Regions from separate parts of the Kribbella solani genome, predicted to be linked through region 1. Evidence: riboswitches for the same ligand, from Rfam matches in the RefSeq annotation. Region 1 holds a riboswitch; the other holds the start of a gene.
What was found. Region 1 has a riboswitch for S-adenosylmethionine ahead of thrC (threonine synthase). Riboswitches for the same ligand answer to the same signal wherever they lie in the genome.
Positions count from the first base shown of each region.

Region 1 (4,200 bases):
CGCCGCCAACCAGCTCGCCCACGACCTCGGCGTGAGCCGGACCAAGGGCGCGCTGGACAACATGAAGAAGGACCGCCTGACCGTGATCCTGACCTCGGACTACGCAGGATGAGCACTCCGGTCCTGCAGACCGAGGTCGGCCGGGACGGCTGGGAAGCCATCGTCACCGACCCGGCGTCCGCGGTCATCTCGTCCGACTTCGACGGCGTACTCTCGCCGCTCGTCGAGGACCCGGCGCGCTCCCGGCCGGTCGAAGGCGCACTGGACGCGCTGGCCCGGCTGGCGCGGTCCGTCAACCAGGTAGCAATCGTCACGGGCCGTCCGGCGCTGGTCGCGACCGAGCTGTCCGGCGTGAGCGGGTACCCGGGGCTCGGGCGGCTTGTCGTGCTCGGGCACTACGGGCTGGAGCGGTGGGACGCGGCGACCGGGAAGGTCACCAGCGAGCCGGTGCCGGCAGGTGTCACGACGGCGCGCGACCGGCTGCCGGGGCTGCTGAGCGACGCCGGCGTACCGGATGCGTTCGTCGAGGACAAGAACAGTTCATTGGCCGTACACACCCGTCGGCTGGACGATCCGACCGGTGCGCTCGAGCTGCTGCGCGGCCCGCTGACCGCGCTCGCCGAGGAGACCGAGCTTCGGCTGGAGCCGGGCAACCTGGTCCTGGAGCTGCGGCCGCCCGGGATCGACAAGGGCGTCGCGGTTCGGCACCTGCTCGAGTCGACCGGCGCACGGTCGATCCTGTACGCGGGGGACGACCTTGGCGATCTCGCCGCGTTCCGGGCGATCCAGGAACAGCGCGCGACCGGCGTACGCGCCGTCCTGCTCGCGACCCGCTCGTCCAACGCGACCGAACTGATCGATGCCGCCGATGTCGTGGTGGACGACCCGAGTGGCGCGGTGACCGTGCTCACTGCCCTTTCGGACGCGATCGCCGCCCGCTGAACGCCTGCGCCACGGTCCTGCCGATCGGCTGAACCGGACGTTCGACGTACCCGCCGTCGTCGAGGTTCGCGAGCCGTTCGAAGGGGTTTCGCGAGGCCGGATCACCGGTGAGCAGGAACGACACGACGACCCCGATCACGTACAACGGGAGCATCGGCAGGCCGATCAGACAGAAGTACTGCCAGGAATGTCTTTCCTCGTGGCGGACCAGGGCGGCGTTGCCGAAGTACGCCCGGTCGTGCTTGCTGAGTACGACGTTCCCGATCGTGAACGCGCCGGCGATCGGAAAGCCGAGCTGGTACCCGTTCGCGAAGATCAGTCCGCGTGGTCCCCGCGTGAACGTCGCCCGGCCGAGCAGGCCGGCGAACAGGCCGCTCAGCGTGGACAGATTGACGAAGTTGCCGATCACCTTCACCCACTGCCAGGCGGTCATGCGGATCAGTATGGGTTCTGTCGGTGGGGTGCGGTAAGACTTGGGGGTGAGTTCGGTGGTGCGGGTCTGGCGGCCTGGGCGGGTGGTCGATCCGCATTCGGTGATCGGTGGGTTCCGGAAAGGGCCTGGCGATCCGGCGTACGTGTTCGATGCCGGGTCGCGGACCGTGTGGCGAGCGACACGGACTCCGGACGGGCCGGTGACGTTGCGGTTGCGGGCGCGCGCCGGGGAGGTCGAGGCCGAGGCGTGGGGGCCGGGCGCGGCGTGGGCACTGGACGGCGTGCCGGAGTTGCTGGGGGAGCGGGACAGCTGGGACGGGTTCGAGCCGCTGGCGGAGCATCGGGTGCTGGTGGACGCGGCGCGGCGGTTCCCGGATGTCCGGGTGCCGCGGTCGCGGGCGGTGTTCGAGGCGATGGCCGCGGCGGGGATCGAGCAAGTCGTTACGGGCAAGGAGGCGTTCCGGGCGTGGCGGCTGCTGCTGCGTGAGTACGGCGAGCCCGCGCCGGGGCCGAAGCCGCCGGACGGGCGGCAGCTGATGGTGCCGCCGGCGCCCGAGGAGTGGCGCCTGATCCCGTCCTGGCAGTGGCTGCGAGCGGGTGTCGAAGGGCGGCGGTCTCGCGTGGTGACGACCGCGGCGACCCGGGCCAAGGCGCTGGAGCGGACGCTGGAGCTGACCGATTCCGCGGAGATCGAGCGGCGTCTCAGGTCGCTGCCCGGGGTCGGCGTGTGGACGGCGGCCGAGGTACGGCAGCGCGCGCACGGTGACGCGGATGCCTTCTCCTTCGCGGACTATCACGTCTCGCGGAACGTCTCGTACGCGCTGATCGGTGAGGAACTGGACGACGACGGGTGCGCCGAGCTGATCGAGCCGTACCGCGGCCACCGGTTCCGCGTCCAGCGGCTGATCGAGCTCGCGGGCATCGGTCACCCCCGCTTCGGGCCGCGCAAATCGCTGCCGACGCACACCCCGGGAGCCACCCACCGGCTCCGCTGAGCTGAGATCGCCTGTCTCACATGGCGGGAACGCAGGACACAATATGGACCCGATTGGGTAATCTCGGGGGCAGCTCATCCAGAGGGACTGAGGGAAACGGCCCGTTGACGTCCCGGCAACCCTCCCCGTCGAGCCCCCGCCCGGGGCGCCTCGCGGTGGAACGGTGCCAAATCCGTCCTGGCACCGAGATCCGGTGCCGGGGAAGATGAGAGGGGAACCTCACTCATGAGCCTGACCGCCACCACCCACACGATCCGGGACGGTGCCTTCGGCAACGGTACGCACCTGAGCTGTCGCGCCTGTGGGGCGAAGTCGCCGCTCGGCCCGTTCTACGCCTGTATGGAGTGCTTCGGTCCGCTCGAAGTCGGGTACGAGTATCCGGCCATCACCCGTGAGCAGATCGAGGCCGGACCGAAGAACATCTGGCGGTACCAGCCGCTGCTGCCGGTCCCGGTGGACGTGGCCGGCTTCCCGAACACCGAGCCGGGGTACACCCGCCTCGTCGACGCCCAGAACCTGGCCCGTGAGCTGGGACTGCGCAAGCTGTGGGTGAAGGACGACTCCGGAAACCCGACGCACTCCTTCAAGGACCGCGTCGTCGCCTCCGCGCTGAGCGCGACCCGCGAGCTGGGCATGAAGGTCTTCGCCTGCCCCTCCACCGGCAACCTGGCCAACGCCGTCGCCGCGGCCGCCGCCCGGGCCGGAATCCGCTCGGTCGTGTTCATCCCGCACGACCTCGAGCGCCCGAAGGTGATCACCACCGCCGTGTACGGCGGCACGCTGGTCGCCGTCGAGGGCAACTACGACGACGTGAACAAGCTGGCCTCCGAGATCGCCGGTGAGGAAGAGGGCTGGGCGTTCGTGAACGTCAACGTCCGCCCGTACTACTCCGAAGGCTCCAAGACGCTGGCCTTCGAGATCGCCGAGCAGCTCGGCTGGCGGCTGCCGCAGCAGATCGTGGTTCCGGTCGCCTCGGGTTCGCAGCTGACCAAGATCGACAAGGGCTTCACCGAGCTCGGCAAGCTCGGGCTGGTCGACGCCACCGACTACAAGGTGTACGGCGCGCAGGCGACCGGCTGCTCTCCGGTCGCGCAGGCGTTCCGCGACGGGCATGACGTCGTCAAGCCGGTCAAGCCGGACACGATCGCCAAGTCACTGGCGATCGGCAACCCGGCCGACGGTCCGTACGTGCTGGACGTCGCCCGGCGTACCGGTGGCGCGATCGAGGACGTCAGCGACGAAGAGGTCGTCGAGGGCATCCAGCTGCTGGCCCGTACCGAAGGCATCTTCGCCGAGACCGCCGGCGGCGTGACGGTGGCGACGCTGAAGAAGCTGATCGCGACCGGGCAGCTCGACCCCGAGGCCGAGACCGTGATCATCAACTCCGGCGACGGGCTGAAGACGCTCGACGCCGTGGCCGACCGGGTCGGCCCCAAGGTGACCATCCCCGCGTCGTACGACGCCTTCGTGAAGGCAGGCCTGCAGTGAGTGTGAGTGTGCGCGTCCCGACCATCCTCCGCCCCTACACCCAGGGCGTCTCCGAGGTGTCCGCCGAGGGCGCCACGCTGCTGGAGGTGCTGGAGTCACTCGACACCTCGTACCCGGGGATCAAGGGCCGCGTACTGGACGAGTCCGGCGAGCTGCGCCGGTTCGTCAACGTGTACGTGAACGACGACGACGTACGGTTCGCCTCCGGCCTGCAGACCGAGGTCAAGGACGGCGGCCAGATCTCCATCATCCCCGCTGTCGCCGGCGGCTGATCCGAGCTTAAACTCCGCTGTGTGCGTGCGGTTGTAGTTTCTGAGTACGGCGTACTGCCGGAGGTCCGTGA
Region 1 covers NZ_JACHNF010000001.1:4,510,333-4,514,532, reverse strand. Annotated here, with positions in the region: gene HDA44_RS20540 (LytR C-terminal domain-containing protein) at 1-112, shown strand, start outside; gene otsB (trehalose-phosphatase) at 109-942, shown strand; gene HDA44_RS20530 (hypothetical protein) at 908-1,375, opposite strand; gene HDA44_RS20525 (DNA-3-methyladenine glycosylase family protein) at 1,422-2,369, shown strand; SAM riboswitch class I at 2,441-2,581, shown strand; gene thrC (threonine synthase) at 2,595-3,857, shown strand; gene HDA44_RS20515 (ubiquitin-like small modifier protein 1) at 3,854-4,129, shown strand; gene HDA44_RS20510 (alcohol dehydrogenase catalytic domain-containing protein) at 4,151-4,200, shown strand, end outside.

Region 2 (4,200 bases), 2.0 Mb from region 1:
GCTTGACCTTGTAGTCGGACCGTGTCGGCGGACGGAGCCGGCACTTGATGATGTCGTTGGCAACGGATGCACCCGCCACCTGTCGCGGAGACGGCCACACCGGGTAGTACGTGTTGCACTTCGTCGTACCGATGCCATCCACCTGCTTCTCGACGATCTTCTGGTTTGTCGGGCTCCAGCACGCATCGGCCAGTGCGCTGGGCTTGTTGCGCATCAACCGCGCATGGGGCGAGCCAGAACCGTGGTCCGCGTCCGTAGCGTCCATCCATCGGTTCAGTGCAGCCAGCGCACCGGTCAGCACCGGGTTGGTCGTACTGAAGCCGCCTGGCGCGTCGGCCGCCTGTACGAGCATCACCTGGTTGTCCGCGTCACCGTTTGCCTTACGCAACCGTTCCCGCAGCGAGAACGAGTGAAAGAACAGGTGGATGTCACCATTCGGCAGCTCATCCCAGTACTGGCGGTAGTCGATGATCGGCGTACTGGCGAGTCCCCCGCCGCCGTTGATCAGCTGACCAGTCCGGTACGCCGTACTGATCGCCCGCGGATCAGCCACTGTCCTGGAGGGTACGAAGTTGGCGTCGTGGTCGAAGCCACCGATCGCCTTGTTCAAGTCGACGAACTGCGCTGCAGTGATCTTGCCCGCGTTCAGCGCGTCCAGGCCGTACTGGATGCCCACGTTGTCCAGCGGACGTCGCGCGGCACCTGTCCGCGGGTCCTTGCCCCAGATGTTGACCTGGTGGTCGTAGACGTCGCAGCGTGCACCACTTGGGTTGTTCAGTGGGTCGTAGCGCTGTTCGACGGGCAGCTGCGCCGGGCAGTACACCCGCGGGTCTATCCGGCGGCCCGCACCGGCCAGGTTGGCGATCGTGGTGACCTTGCCGAAGCCTGCGGCGGCGCGCTTCTGTTCGGCAGTCCACCCGGTCGCGGACTGGAAGTAGTGGTCCAGCAGGAGTGAGTCAGTGATCGTGTGCAGAGTGGCGAAACCGACCTCCGGGAACACACAGGACGCCACGATCCCGTCCAGCAGTCCCGGATAGTCGTCGGCGATCTGGAACACCTGGTACGAACCGCCGGAGCAGCCCCACCCGATCGTCTGCTTCGGTACGCCGATGGTCTCCAGAATGTGCTCCCGGGTCATCGACATGGTTTCGGCAGCCAGTACGCCGTTGCAGTTCACCCCGAACACGTTGAGGCTCGACGACGCCACCGCGTACCCCTGCCCGAGCAGTACGTCGTCGTTGATCCCGCCGGTGCCACTCCCCTGCTGGTACCACCCGCCGGGACAGCCACCACCGAACGTGTAGACCAGCCGGCCGTTCCACCCGCTCGGCGCCTTCACCACAGTCGGTTCACCACCGGCCGGGTCGTTGAGTACGGCGTACTCGTAGATCGACCTGTTGATCACACCAGTCTCGACTCGGACGATGTACGGCACCGTGCGGCCGTCTGATGTCGTTGCAGTGGCCAGATCGGCCGGGCGCGTCGCCGGAAGCACTTTCAGCGACCGGTCGATCGTCGAACGGTACAGGTAGTCGATGCGGGTAGGCACCGAACAGTTCGTATCCGTCGGTGGGCCGAGCTTGACCTTGGCGAGCGTGATGAAGCCGGCTGTGCCGCAGATGAACGGTGTCTCGTGCGGACCGGCCAGCATCGGACCCGTACGCGGGTGGTTGGTGACCACGAGCCGCGCGTTCGCCGCGGTGATGCTGTTGCGGCCGTTGACCAGGCCCTTGACGACGCCGATCAGCCGGTCGGACTGCCGGGTGAACGCGTCGGTCACGTCCTTCCCGTTCAGCTTGACCGTCAGCTCGTCCAGGCGCCGCCCGGTGATCCCGAGCAGCACGTTGCCGTCGCTGACCATGTCAGCACGTGGCGTGGACAGTACCTCGATGCGTACGTCGGACGTCGCGCTGGCGGGCGGCACCAGCACGGCGGCGAGCAGAGCGGTCAAGACGGCTGTCAGCAGGACAACCAGGGCGGCTGGTCGCTTCATGTCATGAGTCGAGCACAGTAAGTCCCGAACCGGAAGACCGAATGGTAATCGGTTTCCAAGGCGGGTGGACCACCGCCGTCAGGCGAAGTCCAGGTAACCCTGCAGCAGCTCGCGTTCGGGCGCGTTGTCCCACGATGTGTTCGGCTATCTCATCATCTGAGATTCGCACTGGCGACCGGCGTGGCCTGTTCGTTACCGTTCTCGGCAGGTCATGAGCGCCAGCGTCAAGCCCCGGCTCGCTGGCCGGCAACCCTCCGCCGCGGTGGGGTGCCCCGGGTGAGGACCAGGCCGTGCGGATACCCCGCTCGGCAAGTGCGGACTTCCGGGAGCAGCAGCATGTCGATTCTCTCCATCCTCGAACCGGCCGGCACCACGTCCCCGCGGCCCACGGTCGCGCGGCTCGTCACCGGCAGCATCCCGGCCACGGTCGGTTCGGACCTGCTGGTACCGCTGGCCGACGGCCGGGTCACCGACTACGCCAACTTCGACCACGGCGCCAGCGCGCCGTGCCTGGAGTCGGCCCGGGCCAGCGTGGAGGCGGCGCTGCCGTCGTACGCGTCGGTGCACCGCGGCAACGGGTACGCGTCCCGGATCACCACCCAGTGGTACGAGCGGGCCCGCGCCGAAGTACACGCCTTCGTCGGTGCTCGTGCGGACGACCAGGTGATCTTCACCCGGCAGACCACCGACGCGCTCAACCTGCTCGCCCGGGCCGTACCGGCTGATGCCACCGTGATCGTGTTCGAGTCGGAGCACCACGCCGCGCTGCTGCCCTGGCCGGCCGAGCGCACCGTACGCCTGGCCGCGCCGTCCACCCCGGCCGGTGCCGTGACCGCCGTCGCCGACGCGCTCCGGCAGGCGCCCGAGGGTCCGCGACTGGTCGTGGTCACCGGCGCGTCGAACGTCACCGGTGAGATCTTCCCGATCGCCGAGCTCACCAAGGTCGCGAAGGCGCACGGCGCACGGGTCTGCGTGGACGCCGCGCAGCTGGCGCCGCACCGGACGGTCGACCTCGCCGCGCTCGGCGCCGACTGGGTCGCGCTGTCCGGACACAAGCTCTACGCGCCGTACGGCGCGGGTGCCCTGATCGGTCGGGCCGACTGGCTCGACGCGGCCGAGCCGTACCTGTACGGCGGTGGCGCGACGCACGCGGTGACCGAGGACACCGTGGTGTGGTCGACCGGTCCGGCCCGGCACGAGGGCGGCTCGCCCAACGTGATCGGCGCGATCGCCCTCGCTTCGGCCTGCGCCGCGATCAGCAGGCACCGGGACGCCATCGAGCAGCACGAGCGCGGTCTGCTGGCTCGTCTGCGCTCCGGGCTCGCGCAGATCGACGGCGTCACCACTTACTCGCTGTTCGGCGACGACGCGGACCGCGTCGGCACCGTCTGTTTCACCGTTGCCGGGCTGACCTCGACACTCGTCTCGGCCGCGCTCAGCGCCGAGTACGGGATCGGTGTCCGGGACGGCAAGTTCTGCGCCCACCCGCTGGTCGGCCGTCTGCTCGCCGACTCCCCCGAGCACGGCACGGCGGTGCGCGCCAGCCTGGGCCTCGGGACGACCCGCGAGCACGTGGACCGGCTGGTGGACGCCGTCCGTACGCTCGCGACCAGCGGGCCGCGGACGGAGTACGCGGAGACCGCGAACGGCTGTCAGCCGTCCGTCGATCCCCGCGACCTGCACGCCCCGCGCATCTGGTGAAACAGCGGTTCGCGAAGCGGCCCTCCTACTGCTCGGGAGGTACGAGACCTACATGGTGAGCAGCGAACGCCAGTAGGTCAGCCCACTCCGACGCGATCATCGCGGCCGGTTTTCCGAAGCCATGGCCAGTGTTGACCTCAACCCGAGTCAAGACGGGCCGCGGACCGGACTGGGCATGCTGCAGCGCCGCGATGAACTTGTGGCTGTGCAACGGCACCACGCGGTCGTCATGATCACCTGTGACCACCAGCGTCGCCGGGTACGCAGTGCCTGCGCTGACCCGGTGCAGTGGCGAGTACGCCAACAGGTCCTCGAACTGGTCCGGGTCGTCGGGCAGTCCGTAGTCGGACGCCCACGCCGCTCCCACTGTGAACTTGTGGAACCGCAGCATGTCCAGCACACCCACACCGGGCAGTGCGACTGCGAACAGGTCCGGCCGTTGGGTCATGACCGCACCGACGAGCAGTCCGCCGTTGCTGCGGCCGTGGATGACGAGCTGCTCCGGC
Region 2 covers NZ_JACHNF010000001.1:2,531,546-2,535,745, forward strand. Annotated here, with positions in the region: gene HDA44_RS11370 (DUF6351 family protein) at 1-1,993, opposite strand, end outside; SAM riboswitch class IV at 2,201-2,314, shown strand; gene HDA44_RS11375 (aminotransferase class V-fold PLP-dependent enzyme) at 2,330-3,694, shown strand; gene HDA44_RS11380 (prolyl oligopeptidase family serine peptidase) at 3,720-4,200, opposite strand, start outside.
Region 2: another riboswitch for S-adenosylmethionine. It lies ahead of HDA44_RS11375 (aminotransferase class V-fold PLP-dependent enzyme); the one in region 1 lies ahead of thrC (threonine synthase).